Regions from separate parts of the Caballeronia sp. Lep1P3 genome, predicted to be linked through region 2. Evidence: riboswitches for the same ligand, from Rfam matches in the RefSeq annotation. Region 2 holds a riboswitch; the other holds the start of a gene.
What was found. A riboswitch is a leader RNA that binds a small molecule or an ion and turns the genes downstream of it on or off. The one in region 2 is predicted to bind cobalamin.
Positions count from the first base shown of each region.

Region 1: it holds a riboswitch for cobalamin, as region 2 does, so the genes downstream of both, LDZ27_RS10880 (TonB-dependent receptor domain-containing protein) here and LDZ27_RS18175 (CbtB-domain containing protein) in region 2, are expected to answer to the same signal.

Region 1 is NZ_CP084265.1:2,317,341-2,324,278, forward strand. It holds gene cobT (nicotinate-nucleotide--dimethylbenzimidazole phosphoribosyltransferase) at 1-833, opposite strand, end outside; gene LDZ27_RS10870 (ABC transporter ATP-binding protein) at 830-1,609, opposite strand; gene LDZ27_RS10875 (iron ABC transporter permease) at 1,606-2,628, opposite strand; gene LDZ27_RS10880 (TonB-dependent receptor domain-containing protein) at 2,664-4,538, opposite strand; cobalamin riboswitch at 4,633-4,930, opposite strand; gene LDZ27_RS10885 (ATPase) at 5,161-5,550, shown strand; gene LDZ27_RS10890 (cell division protein ZapA) at 5,547-5,861, shown strand; RNA gene ssrS (6S RNA) at 5,979-6,161, shown strand; gene LDZ27_RS10900 (EVE domain-containing protein) at 6,245-6,703, shown strand; gene LDZ27_RS10905 (SIMPL domain-containing protein) at 6,841-6,938, shown strand, end outside.
Region 2 is NZ_CP084266.1:787,635-794,572, forward strand. It holds gene LDZ27_RS18150 (cobalamin biosynthesis protein) at 1-197, shown strand, start outside; gene cobO (cob(I)yrinic acid a,c-diamide adenosyltransferase) at 214-816, shown strand; gene LDZ27_RS18160 (cobyrinate a,c-diamide synthase) at 821-2,119, shown strand; gene LDZ27_RS18165 (DUF1289 domain-containing protein) at 2,116-2,337, shown strand; gene LDZ27_RS18170 (CbtA family protein) at 2,305-3,078, opposite strand; gene LDZ27_RS18175 (CbtB-domain containing protein) at 3,088-3,327, opposite strand; cobalamin riboswitch at 3,357-3,520, opposite strand; gene LDZ27_RS18180 (histidine phosphatase family protein) at 3,532-4,092, shown strand; gene LDZ27_RS18185 (DUF1428 domain-containing protein) at 4,139-4,510, shown strand; gene LDZ27_RS18190 (antibiotic biosynthesis monooxygenase) at 4,546-4,860, shown strand; gene LDZ27_RS18195 (hypothetical protein) at 4,923-5,234, opposite strand; gene lhpI (bifunctional Delta(1)-pyrroline-2-carboxylate/Delta(1)-piperideine-2-carboxylate reductase) at 5,321-6,259, opposite strand; gene ppk2 (polyphosphate kinase 2) at 6,471-6,938, shown strand, end outside.

The sequences.
Region 1 (6,938 bases), on a different replicon from region 2:
GCGAGCTTCGATGCAACCAGCAGCGCGGAAGTCGCGATGAAGCCGTCGACGAGAATCGTCATGCGCGCCTCGGCTGCGGCGAGATACGCGCCCGTCATCATCGCGATCTCGAAGCCGCCGAAGGTGGCGAGCGTATCGATCGCATCGCCGCTGTCCGCATGCGCTGCGAGCGCGCGCGCGAGCACGTCGCGTTTATGCGCGAGCCCGCGATCGTCGAGGCCGGTGCCGCGTCCGACGCAATCGTCGATCGGCAGCGCGCACAGGCGGCTCATGAGGCACGCCGCCGCCGACGTATTCGCGATGCCCATTTCGCCGAAGCCGATCACGTTCGTTCCAAGCGACGCGTGATGCCGCACGCGCGCCGCCCCGCGCGCGATGCCTTCAAGCGTCGTATCGCGCGACATCGCGGACTCGCGCGCGAAGTTGCGCGTGCCGGCGCCGAGCGACAGGCGCTCGTAGCCGTGATCGGCTGGAATGCGCGTCGCAACGCCGGCATCGACGATTTCGAGCGTCATGCCGACCGAGCGCGCCAGCGCGTTGACCGCCGCGCCGCCCGCGAGAAAATTCGCGACCATCTGCGCGGTGACTTCCTGCGGATACGGACTCACGCCTTCAGCCGCGATGCCGTGATCGCCCGCGAAGACGATCATCGCGGGACGCTCGATGCGCGGCTTCGTCGTGCGTTGTATGAGGCCCATTTGCAGCGCGAGCGATTCGAGCCGCCCGAGGCTTCCGGGCGGCTTCGTCTTCATGTCGATGATGCGGCGCAGGTCGGATTCGATGGCGCGGTCGAGCGCGCGGGGCGTCGGAATGGGCATGGCGTTCCCTGTCATAGGCGGTGAATCGAAGGCACGAGCGCTTCATGCGCGCCATCGCGGATCAGCACGAGCGGATAACCGAATGCGGCGCTCGTGCGCTCGGGCGTGAGCACATCCGCGACGGGGCCGCTCGTCGCGCCGCCTTTGCCGTCGAGCAGCAGCGCGTGCGTCGCGAAACGGCGCGCGAGATTCAGGTCGTGGCACGAGAAGACGACGGCGCGTTGCTCGTCGCGCGCGGCTTTGGCGAGCGCAGTCAGACAGTCGATCTGATGATGCAGGTCGAGATGCGCGAGCGGTTCGTCGAGCAGAAGCAGCGGCGCGTTCTGGCACAGCACGGCGGCGAGCGCGACGCGCTGCCGTTCGCCGCCCGATAGCGTCAGCACGTCGCGCGCGGCGAGTGAAGCAAGGCCGAGCGCATCGAGCGCGGCGCGCGCGGCGGCGCGGTCGTCGTCGCTCTCCCAGCCCCAGCCGGTGAGATACGGAAAGCGGTTGAGCAGCACGGTGTCGAGCACGGTCGCGCTGAAGACGTCGTGCGTGCTTTGCGGCATCAGCGCGCGCTCGCGTGCGAGGTCCGGCGCGCGCCACGATGCGAGCGCGCGGTCATCGAGCGTGACCGATCCGGACGCCGGCTTCGCGAGGCCCGCGAGCACGCCGATCAGCGTCGTCTTGCCCGCGCCGTTCGGCCCGGCGATGCACCACGCCTCGCCTGCCGCGATGGTCGCGCTCAAGTCCTGAACGAGCGTGCGTGCGCCTGCGCGCAGCGTGAGGTCGTGAAGGCGCAGGGACGTCATCGCGGCCTTCGCAACAGCATCCAGAGGAACATCGGCACGCCGATCAGCGCCGTCACCACGCCGACCGGCAATTGCGACGGCGCGATCACCGTGCGCGCGGCAAGGTCCGCGCTCATCACGGCGAGCCCGCCCGCGAGCGCGGCGGCCGGCACGAGCATGCGCTGATCGTTGCCGAACGCGAGCCGCAAGAGATGCGGCACCACGAGTCCGACGAAGCCGATGGTTCCCGCCGTCGTCACCGCTGCCGCCGCCGCGAGCGATGCCGCGAGATACACGCGCAGGCGCAATCGCCCGACCGGGACGCCGAGCGCGCGCGCGGTCGCGTCGCCGCGCAAGAGTACGTTCAGTCGCGGCGCGGCCGGCACGATGACGGCGAGCATCACGGCAAGCGCGATCATCGCGGGCCAGGGCGTCGCCGCGCCGTTGAGATCGCCGGTGAGCCAGAAGATCATGCCGCGCAGCCGGTTCTCCGGCGCGACGCTCAGCATCAGCGTGACGAGCGCGCCCCAGCCCGCCGCGATCACCACGCCCGTCAGCAGAAGACGCGGCGATGCGTCCTGCTCGCCGCGCCACAGGTGCGTGCGTGCAAGCCCGAGCACCAGCACGATCGATGCGAACGCGCCCGCGCACGCGGCAAGATCGACGCCCCACCACGGCATCGACGCGAGCATCGCGGCAAGCGCGAAGGCCGCCGCGCCGCCTGACACGCCGAGCACGTAAGGCTCCGCGAGCGGATTGCGCAGCAGCACTTGCAGCAGCGCGCCGGCGGTCGCGAGCAGCGCACCCGACGCGAAGCCCGCGAGCGCGCGCGGCAGACGCAGCGTGAGCACGATGTCATCGGCGATATCGGGCGCGGCCGCATGCGTGTGAAAGAGCGTGTGAAAGAGCGCGTGAAAGACCGCAGCAAGCACGCGCGATGGCGCGAGCGCGACGCTGCCGAGCGCGAGCGATGCGACGAGCATGGCGATCGTCGCAGCGGCGAGCGCGAGCCAGATCAGCGCGGCGCGGCTCGCGGTCATCGCCTTCAGCGGACGGCGCGCGTCAGCGGCTTCGCTCACGACGGATGCCAGCCGAGCGTGACATACGCGCCGCGCCGCGGCGTGTTGTACGAATAAGCGAGTTCATAGTTCCGGTCGAACAGATTGTCGATGCGCGCGCCCACGTACCACGACTTCGTGATGTCGTAGCGCGCCGAGAGATTGACGACGCCATAGCCCGCGAGCGTCGAATCGTAGTCGCTGCGCGCGCCGCTCACGATCCACTCGCCGCCCACGCGCCAGCGCCCGATCGAACGATGCGCGGCGAGCGTCGCGAAACGCCGCGCGCGTCGCGTGAGTTCCTCGTGATTCGTCTCGTCGACGGGATTCTGGAACGTCACGCCCGCACGCACGTCCGTTGCGCCGAGATGCCCCGCCCACGATCCTTCGACGCCCTGCACCTTCGCGCGCCCGACGTTCTGCGCGATATAGAAGCCGCTGCCGTCGGACACGTAGTCGATCAGGTTCGAATAGCGCGTCTGGAACGCGGTCACGCGCAGGACGCCCACTTTGTTCGACGCGTACTGCAACGCGGCTTCGACCGAATGACTGCGCTCCGGCTGAATCGACGGATTGCCGCTGAACGGATAGTAGAGATCGTCGAAGCTCGGCGCGCGGAACGACGCCGCGTAGCTCGCGCTCGCGCGCCAGTGCGCGTCGATGTCGTAGGCGTAGCCCAGATAGTAGCTGGTCGCGCCACCGAAGTCGGAGTACTGGTCGCGGCGCACGTTCGCCTGCACTTCGCTCGGACCGAAGCGCCCCACGTAGCCCGCGAACACCGAGTTCACATGTCTGTCGGGCGCGCTCAACTGATCCGAATCGAGCGATTGATCGAGATGCTCGTAGCCGAAGACGAGCTTGTGCGTATCCGCGAGCCTGAAGTCGTTCTGCCACAGATACTGATGCGTCTCAGAATTGAAGCGGCTCGTATAGACGCCGTTCTGCTCGATGTTCGCGCGGTCCTGTCCTTGCGCGATGGTGAAGTGCGTCGTCCAGCGGTCGGTCAGCTTGCCGTTCGCGAACACCGATGCCGAACGCACGCGGTCATGCGACTTGTTGATGTCGGTCGGTGTGCCGTAGGCATCGTCGAAACTGTCGACGCCGTTCGACTGCAGGAAGCGCACGCCCGCGTCCCACTTGTCGCTAAATTTATGACGCAGCGTCGCGGCGACGCTCTCGTTGAGATAACCGTTCGCGTTCGGATTCGCGCCGGGCGCGAGCGCCGGGTCGATCGCGGAAAAGCCGTCGGTTTTCTCGCGCGATACGTTCAGGCTGAACGTGGTGCGGCCATCGGCATCGAGCGCGCCGTCGACGCCCGCCGATTGCCGCTGCGTGTGATAGCTGCCGTATTCGGTTTCGAAATGAAAGCGCGGCGGATGCGGCTCGCCCTCTTTCGTGAAGATCTGCACGACGCCGCCGATGGCGTTCGATCCATACAGCGCCGACACGTTGCCGTTCACCACTTCGACGCGCCCGATCTGGTCGAGCATCAATTGCGAAAGCTGCGCCGCGCCGAGCGAGACCGATTCGACGCGCACGCCGTCGATGAGCGTAAGCGACTGCGACGACGACGCGCCGCGAATGTACACGCCCGAGTTCGCGCCCGGACCGCCGTTGCGCGTGATCTGCACGCCCGGCGCGAGCGCGATGAGACCGAGCGCATCGTCGGCGCTGCTATCGGCGATATCCTGCTCGTCGAAGAGCGTCGTCTGCGGGATGGCATCGGCGAGCGGCTGTGCGCCGCGCGTCGCGGTCACGACGACGGGCGCGAGGGTTTGAGCGTTGGATTCAGCGCTGGATTGAGCGTGCGCACTCGGCGCAAGAAGCAATGGACAGGCCAAAAGAACGACGCGCGGCGCGCGGCGAATGAGCCCGGACGAAGGCAAGACCATGTGTGAAGCGTTCCCGTTGGAGACTGGCGCGTGCCCCGCTCCCCGCGAGGTCTGTGCGCGACGCGCGCGCCGTGCGTCCGAACGATGTCGAGGCATGGCGCGCTGGACGATTGGCCGGTATCCGGGCTGACGACGCATCGTCCCGCCTTCCCGCGCGACAAGCGCGCAGTGGCATCGACACGTTTCTTGCAGGGCGCCTCGCGTCAAACGATTGCACGCGAGGCCCGCGAAAAAACGCGCATGGGACGACTTGCAACTTGCGTTGCGGTCGCTTACCGTTGCGGGGGCAGCACAGGTTGGCTCATCCCGTTCTGCGGGACTTCGCTTCCTGTTTCCCGTTTGACTGCGCCGCGAGAGACGCGGGCGCGAGCACCAAAAGTGCGGCAAGTGTAGGAGCGCGCGTTTGGGCCGTCAAGAAAGCGCGCATGCGGCGCCCGGGCGCAACGGGCGGCATCGGCGCTTGTCGTTCGTCTCGCATGCCGGTCATCGGCGAGAACCCAATCCGCACACGAATGCATGGCGATGCACGCAAGATCGCGTGCTGTTACGTCTCGAAACGAGACATTTATCGGAAGCGCGTTTGAAGCGCGCTAAAATGCGAGGTCTTTAGAGGACGCAGCACATGCTCAACGAACTCGAATCACTGTCAGGAAATATCGGCCGGCTGATCCAGATCAGCGAGCGCCATCATCAGGCGCGTCTCGCGCTCGAAGCACAAATCGAACAATTGCGCGCCGACTTCGCCAGCGTCCAGGCCGAACTCGTGCAGATGCGTCATGAGCGCGACACGCTGCAAGCCGAACGCGATTCTCTCTCCGCCAAGATCGACGACGCGCAAGTGCGCCTCAACGCGATCCTCGAAAAGCTGCCGCGCGGCAAAGGGCATCAGGCCGAAGGCGACAACCAGCTCGATCTTCTGAACGCCGACGCCGGCGCATCGCGCGAAGCACAGCACGAACACGCGCACGCCGCCGAATTGCACGGCGAGCATCATCACGGAGAGAAGGCATGACGACCACGCAGATCGAAGTATCCATTCTCGGGCAACCGTATCGCCTCGCGTGCTCGCCGCAAACCGAAGGCGCACTGCGCGAAGCGGTCGCGCGCGTCGATGCCGAAATGAACAAGGTGCGCAATGCGAGCAACGTGCGCGGCACGGATCGCATCGCGGTGATGGCCGCGCTTTCGCTGGCGTCCGAATTGCTGAAGCTGCAGGAAAGCGTGCGTCATGGCGAGGCCTTCCCCGCGGAGGAAATTCGCCGCACCATGCACTCGATGAACGAGCAACTCGGCGCGGTCATTGCGCAATATGAAGTGCAGTGACGAGGCGCAGTGACGCTCATGTGTTCGTCTAATCAGCGTCGCGATGTCAATCAAAAAAAGATACCGCGAGATCGCTGTCAAGGGGCTGCACAAGGCCATCGATTGGTGTAGAGTGAGGTCTCCCTGCCCAGTGCGCCAAGGTCATATATTCCTTGAACCAATGTCACATTGGCACGGTTGCGGAACCTTGCAGCACGGGCGCGCGCGTCACTCAGTCTGATGTACCCGAAGTGTTGCTTACCGCGACCAATCTTGAACCCAGGTTCAGGATGCCGGCCTAGCGGCTGTGGCGGGGACCTCATCCATACGGCATCGGTTTTTACCGATGCCGTTTTCATTTGCATTGTCGTCATTTGCATCGTCCTTTCGCACACAAGAAAAGCATGCGCTACTGGCTGATGAAGTCCGAACCGGACGAGGCGAGCATCGATCATCTCGCGCACGCGCCGAAAAAGACATTGCCGTGGACCGGCGTGCGCAACTATCAGGCGCGCAACTTCATGCGCGACCAGATGCAGGCAGGCGACGGCGTGCTCTTCTATCATTCCAGTTGCCCGGAGCCGGGCATCGCGGGTATCGCGAAAGTGTGCTCGGGTGCGTATCCCGATCCCACGCAGTTCGACCCGAAGAGCGCCTACTACGACCCCAAGTCCACGCAGGAAACGCCGCGCTGGTTGCTCGTCGATGTGAGCTTCGTCAAGAAGACGCGGCTCATCCCGCTCGCCGAACTGCGCGAGCATGAAGAACTAGCCGGCATGCGCGTGCTCGCGCGCGGCAACAGGCTGTCGATCACGCCCGTCACCGAAGACGAGTGGCGCTTTATTACCGAACGCCTTCTGTAGGGCCGGAACCAAACGCGCGCGGCGAGCGCCTAAATGCCGTCGCGATTCACGCGATGCCTTGCGTTCGGAGTCCTTCCATGATCAACAAGAAAATTGCCGCCGCACTCGCGCTCGCGATGTCGGGCGCTGCGCTCAGCATGTCAACCACAGCCGTCGCGCAGACGGCAATCGTCAATCCGCAGCCATCGGGCGTGCTGTCGCTGTCCGCGCAGGCAACGGCTCAGGTGCCGCAGGA
Region 2 (6,938 bases):
ATGAAGCGGGCTTGCGCGCGTTTTGCGAGCGTCATCGCCTGCCCTTGAGTTTCTATGGCGCCGACGACATCGCCCCCACTCTGCTCGATGGCGTATGCGAGCCTTGCGCGCTGCTCGCAAGCGATGGCGGGCGGTTAGCCGTGCGCAAGACGATCGCGGGCGGCGTCACGGTCGCCATTGCAGTGAACGAAGCATGAACGACACGAAAAGCCCATGAAAACCGATACCGAATCGCATCTGCGCATGACGCAGCGTCGCAAGGAAGGCCACGAGAAGAAGCAGGCCGCCGCCGATCACGAGAAGGGCTTGCTGATCGTCAATACGGGCAACGGCAAGGGCAAGACCACAGCCGCGTTCGGCATGGCCGTGCGCGTGCTCGGCCACGGCATGAAGCTCGGCGTCGTGCAGTTCATCAAGGGCGCGCTGCATACGTCCGAACGCGATGTCCTGAGCGCGATGGCGAAGTGCGATTTCGTCACGATGGGCGACGGCTATACGTGGAATACGCAGAACCGCGAAGCCGACATGGCGACCGCGCGCAAGGGCTGGAGCGAAGCGCGTCGCATGATAGAAAGCGGCGCGTATCAGATGGTCGTGCTTGATGAACTCAACACGGTCCTCAAATACGACTATCTGCCGCTAGACGAAGTGCTCGATGTGCTGAAGGCGCGCCCCGCGATGCTGCATGTGGTCGTTACGGGCCGTCATGCGCCGGATGCGCTCGTCGAGTTGGCCGACCTCGTCACCGAGATGCGGCTCGTGAAACATCCCTATCGCGAGCAAGGCGTGAAGGCGCAACGCGGCGTCGAGTTCTGACACGATGCCTGACTGTCCCGCACTTTTCATCGGCGCGAGCGCGTCGCATCAAGGCAAGACGACGGTAACGGCCGCGCTCGCTCGCCATCACACGCGGCAGGGCCGGCGCGTGCGCGTCTTCAAGACCGGGCCGGATTTTCTCGACCCGATGATTCTCGAACGCGCATGCGGATCGCCCGTCTATTCGCTGCATCTTTCGATGGTGGGCCTCGATGCATGCCGCGCGTTGCTTGCAAAGGCCGCGCGCGATGCGGACCGGATCCTGATCGAAGGCGTCATGGGCCTTTTCGATGGCACGCCCAGCAGCGCGGATCTTGCCGCCGCGTTCAACGTGCCCGTGCTCGCCGTGATCGGCGCGCATGGCATGGCGCAAACCTTCGGCGCAGTGGCATTCGGGCTTGCGCGTTATCGCGCGGATGTTCCGTTTCATGGCGTGCTCGCTAATCGCGTTGCCTCGCCGCGTCATGCCGACATGCTCGCGCAAGCCATTCCCGAAGGCATTCGCTATTGCGGACATCTTTCGAATGCAGACGATATGACGCTGCCGGAGCGGCATCTCGGCATCACACAGGCACAGGAGATCGCGGGGCTCGATGCGCGTCTCGATCGCGCGGCCGATGCCATCGCCCAGACCGCGCTTGCAGAACTTCCGCCGCCTGTTCGCTTCGAAGACGCGACGCTCGAAGCGCCGCCGCGTCTGCTCAATGGGCTGCATATCGCTATCGCGCGCGATGCCGCGTTCTCGTTCATCTATCCCGCCAACGTCGATTTGCTGAGAACGCTGGGCGCACGCATCAGCACCTTCTCGCCGCTTGCCGATGAACCCGTTCCCGCCGACGCCGACGCGCTCTATCTTCCCGGCGGTTATCCGGAACTGCACGCGGCGACGCTCGCATCGAACGCGCGCACGCGGGCATCGATTGCCATGCATGTCGCGAACGAACGCGTTGTCGTGGCGGAATGCGGAGGCATGCTCTATCTCCTCGATTCGCTCATCGATGTGGAAGGCGTGCGCCATGGCATGCTTGGGATGCTGCCCGGCAACGCATCGATGCAGCGGCGTCTCGCGCGTCTCGCGATGCAGCGGCTCGATTCATCGCACGGCCCGCTCATGGGTCACACGTTCCACTATTCCACGCTGGAAACGACGATGCAGCCGATGCTCATCGCCAGGCACGCGACCACGCATACCGAAGGCGAAGCGCTTTATCGGCAAGGCAAGATCACAGCCACTTATATGCACGCTTACTGGCCGTCGAATCCGGCGGCAGCCGCAGCCCTCTTTCGCGGCGAACCGCTATGACGATCATCGACCTCGCCTTCACCATCGAACGCGCAAAAGCGCAGCAACCTATCGGCTCGCCGTGCACCGGCGTATGCAAGCTCGATCCCGCGCACGGCCTGTGCGCGGGATGCTTCCGAAGCCGCGAAGAGATCAAGCAGTTCCGACAGATGGACGATGCCGCGAAGCTCGCGCTGCTCGATGCATTACCCGGCAGACAAGCCGCGACGTTGCGCTAGCGCGGGCCGCTCGACTTCACGCGCTGCCAGTGCGCCGAACAGAAGCCCGAGCGTCGTCCATACGATCACCTGAATGCCGACTGCCACGACGCGAAATTGCCACAGCAAAGACGCGGAGAAATCGGCGGGCACTTCATCGACGCGCGGCAACGCGATCTGCGCAACCGCTATCAATGCAACATATGAAGCGCCCGCGATGATCGTCGCGTTCCAGTTGCCGTGACGCGCATGCAACCGCCTTTGCAGCCATACGGCGAAGACCGCCGCCGCGACCGAAATCGCCAACATGCCAAAGAACAATGCGGTGCGCGGCCCGATGGTCTCGGGGTTCCCGATGGCGGGCGGATTAGGCGGATATTTGATGAGGGGCACGATGGCGACGCTCACGAAGCCCAACGTCGCGAGCAAGGCCGATGTGCCGCGTGCATGCAATGCGCCAAGCCGCCCATAGGCGAACGCAAAGACGAGTGAGAAGATGCCGCCAAGCGCGGTGCCGAATACCGCGACGCCGGTGAAAAGACCGAGTCCTGCCTGCGTATCGCGGCTCACGAGTTCTTCGTCGCCATCATGATCGTGCGCATTGGCCGCGCTTTTATCATCATCATGCGCGTGTTCGTGCTTTTCCTCGAACGCAATGGCGCGCGCAACGGCCGGCTCACCAAACGTCCTTGCAAAGCCGAATCCGAGCAGGCCCGCGACGAGTCCCGCGATCATGCCGCGTATGAGCAAACTGCGAATCATGGCGCGTCCTCAGTGGCAGGGAAAGCCGAGCAGATGCCGGCCATCGTGGACGAACTCGTGCACGTACATACCCGAGAAGATCGACGTGGCGCCTTGTTCCGCGCCGACGAAATAGATCGCGATCAGCAGAATGAGGCCGATAAACACGGCCCAGGGCAAGACTTCGCGCACCGGAATGGGAACCGGCGCATCGAGCGAAGGCGAAGCGGAAGCAGCGGAATAGACCGGCGCGTGAGAAGAAGCGTTCATTGAATTTCTCCAGGGGAAAAGCGCGTCCCGATAGACGAAGAGCTTGCAGCGGGGTCTGACTCGCGGGCCGTGTCATTGACGACGAACCGCTTACAGTGGCGCGACCGTGCCGGGTTTGCACCGGCTTCCTCGCATTGCAAGCTTGCCATTCTATGATGAATGCCGGCAAAGTACAGCAACGAAATCGCTCTATGCGAGTTTGCTTTGAAATTCATTCTGCTGTGCCACGCCGCCACGCATGCGATGAGAGCCGCGCGCTTTCCTTCTCCCGACGATGCCGTTGCACGCGACGAACGCGCTACGCTCGCGCATCTTCGTGCACGGTGCGATGAACGTGTCATTGCCAGTCCCGCGGCTGCGGCGCGCGCAACGGCCTCATGGATCACGCATTCATTCGACATCGATCCGGCTTTCGGCGACATCGACTACGGGCGCTGGCGCGGGCACTCGATACGCGACATGGCCGAATCGGACCCGCAAGGCGTCGCTGCGTGGCTCTCGAACGTCGATGCAAGGCCGCATGGCGGCGAGAGCATCGCGATGCTGGCGCAACGTGTCACTCAAGCGCTTGCGCGTCTTGCGCGCGAGGCTTCGTGCGAATGTTGCATCGTGGTGACGCATGCGATCGTGCTCAAGGTCGCGCTCGCGCATGTGCGCGGCGAACCACTCGCGTCTATTCGCTCGGTGGATTTCGCACCGTTATCATCGATTACGCTCGACTATGACGCAGTGCGCGAAGGCTGGCGCGTGCAAGAAACTTCATAGGCCGCCGCGCACTCGAACGATTGCAGCTTTCTTAAAGGAGACGCTCATGACGCACTATGTGGACGGTTTCGTGGTACCGGTGCGCTTAGACAGGATCGATGCCTATCGCGCGATGGCCGAGGAAGCGGGAAAAATCTGGCTGGAACATGGCGCGCTGCAGTTCGTGGAAACCATCGCGGATGACGTCAAGCCCGGCCAGCTCACATCGTTTCCGCAAAGCGTGCAATTGCAGGAAGGCGAGACGGTCGCGTTTTCGTGGATACGTTATGAATCGCGCGAAGCTCGCGACACGGTCAACGCAAAGGTCATGAACGACCCGCGTCTGAAGGCCATGATGGAAAAGGAAGAGCCGCCTTTCGACGCCCGGCGCATGTTCTTTGGCGGCTTTGAGACGATCGTCGAACTCGGGCGCGGCTAGGCTTTTTAGCGCTTGCCCAAAAGGAAAATAGCGACATGTATATCGCCATGAATCGTTTCAGAATCGTGCCCGGTGCGGAAGCGGAATTCGAACGCTTGTGGACGAGCCGCGACACGCATCTCAAGGATGTGCCCGGCTTTGTCGAGTTTCACTTGCTAAAGGGGCCAGTCAAGGACGACTACGTCCTCTATTCGAGCCACACAGTCTGGGCGAATCAGGCGGCGTTCGAGGACTGGACGCGTTCGGACGCGTTTCGCGCCGCGCATCGCAATGCAGGCGGCGAGACGCGTCGGCTTTATCTTGGCCACCCCGAATTCGAAGGCTTCGAAGTGATTCAAACGGTGAAATAGCGCGCTTCTTTTACACGCGTATGAAAAAACGCGCTCATCGAAGGACTTTTTTAAGGAGACGATTAAGCCTTCGCTCCGCGCGCCATGCGCTGCAACGTTGAAGAATCGATGGCCGCCGCGCAGATTCGCACCGCTTCCTTGAGCGTGCGCGGCCTTCCCGCGCCGAACTCGCTCTCGAGCATCGCGACGGCGCGCGCGCGCTCGTCGTTGCCTAGCTTCTCTCCCGTCGCCAGTTCCAGAACGGAGATGAAGTAGGCCGCAGGCGGTGCAGTGCGTCCTTGGGCGACATGCGCCCTGTCGCCGGCGCCGCCGTCGTAGGCCTTGCCGCGTACATGGGCCCACGCAGCCCGGTCAGTGTCGTTTCGACTATTCATTGGTCTCTTCATTCGCTGAAATGCTCGAGCGCCGACGCGCAAACGTCATTGAACAAGCATGCAGCAAAGACCGTTCCACGCTGTCATCAAGCTGTCTTTTTGTCCGACAACAAAGCCTTCGCCACGCGACACGCAGCGAGATCCCACGCCGCGCATCCGACCGACTTGAACACGACCGGCCGCCCAGGGCGCTCGCTCGATGCGAGCGCTTCCGCAAGCGGCCGAACCGCGTTCCAGTCGACGCCCGCGAGAATGAAGTCGCCTGCTTCGTGACGCGCGCCTGCGGCATCGTCGACATAAAGCTCGCTTGCGTGAATAGTCGAAGCGGCGATTTCGGCGGCCTCAGCCGTGAATGCGCCCACGCCGATCACGAGCCGCGCGGCGCTTGCCGGCAGCGTATAAACAGGCGTTTTGCTCGTCGTCGCGGCGATCACGACATCGACCGATTCGGGAATGGATGCGCTATGAAGCGGCGCGATGTTAGGCGAGAGACCGGCGTGCTTCGCACAGAATGCGCTTGCGCTGCCTTCACGCGAGCCGAGCACGAAAACGCGCGCATCCGGATACACGCTCGCCAACGCCTCCACATGCGATGCAGCCTGCTTGCCGGTGCCGATGACGAGCACTTCTCGCGGCGGCATCGAAGCGAGCGTGCGAATTGCAAGCATCGATACCGCTGCCGTGCGGCGGCCTGTCACGGTCGGTCCGTCGAGCATGAATTGCGGCACGCCCGTGGCGGCATCGAATGCAGTGACTTGCCCGTGTATCGTCGGCAAGGCGCGCGCACTATTGCCGGGGCAAACGTTGACGAGCTTGTGCATCGCGATATCCTCGGCGGTCGCGGGCATCGACAACATCACGCCGCCCTCGGCAAGCGGCACGACGAGGCGCTCGGGACTGGCGATGCGGCCCGCCGCATAGTCGAGCATCGTCGCAGCGAGCGTGTCGACGAGGCGGTCGTATGGCAGAAGGCGCGCTGTTTGCGCTGCATCGAATGCGGGAATTGCGGCGGAGGTGTCGGTCATCGTTGAATCGCCTCTTTGAGTAAGTGCCGTCGGATGCCATCGGGATGCCATTGAAAAGCCCGATCATTCTAAAGGCGGCAGCCCGCGTGTCATAAAGCGCGCGGCTTTCTACAATCGAACGCATCGGCCGAGTCATATGACTGCAACATGAAATCGTCATAATCGACCGTTCCGTGCCGCGCACAACGACAGCATGCTTACGGAGCACCTCATGACCACGACGGACAAGCAGCGCCGCTTTCACGCCGACCTGATCGACAGCTATGACGAAGAGTTCGAGATGGAGATCGACGACCGCTTTCTCGACGGCGAAGCGGCCTTCTCCGATGAAGAGCGTCAGCTTCGCAAGACCTATTTTCGCGAGCTGTTCCGCCTGCAAGGCGAACTCGTCAAGCTGCAGGACTGGGTGGTGCATACGGGGCACCGCCTCGTCGTGATCTTCGAAGGGCGAGATGCCGCTGGAAAAGGCGGTGCCATCAAGCGCATCACGCAGCGGCTCAATCCGCGCGTTTGTCGCGTGGCCGCTCTGCCGGCACCGAACAATCGCGAGCGCACGCAGTGGTATTTCCAGCGCTATGTATCGCATCTGCCGGCGGGCGGCGAGATCGTGCTATTTGATCGAAGCTGGTATAACCGCGCGGGCGTCGAGCGCGTCATGCACTTCTGTACTGACGAAGAG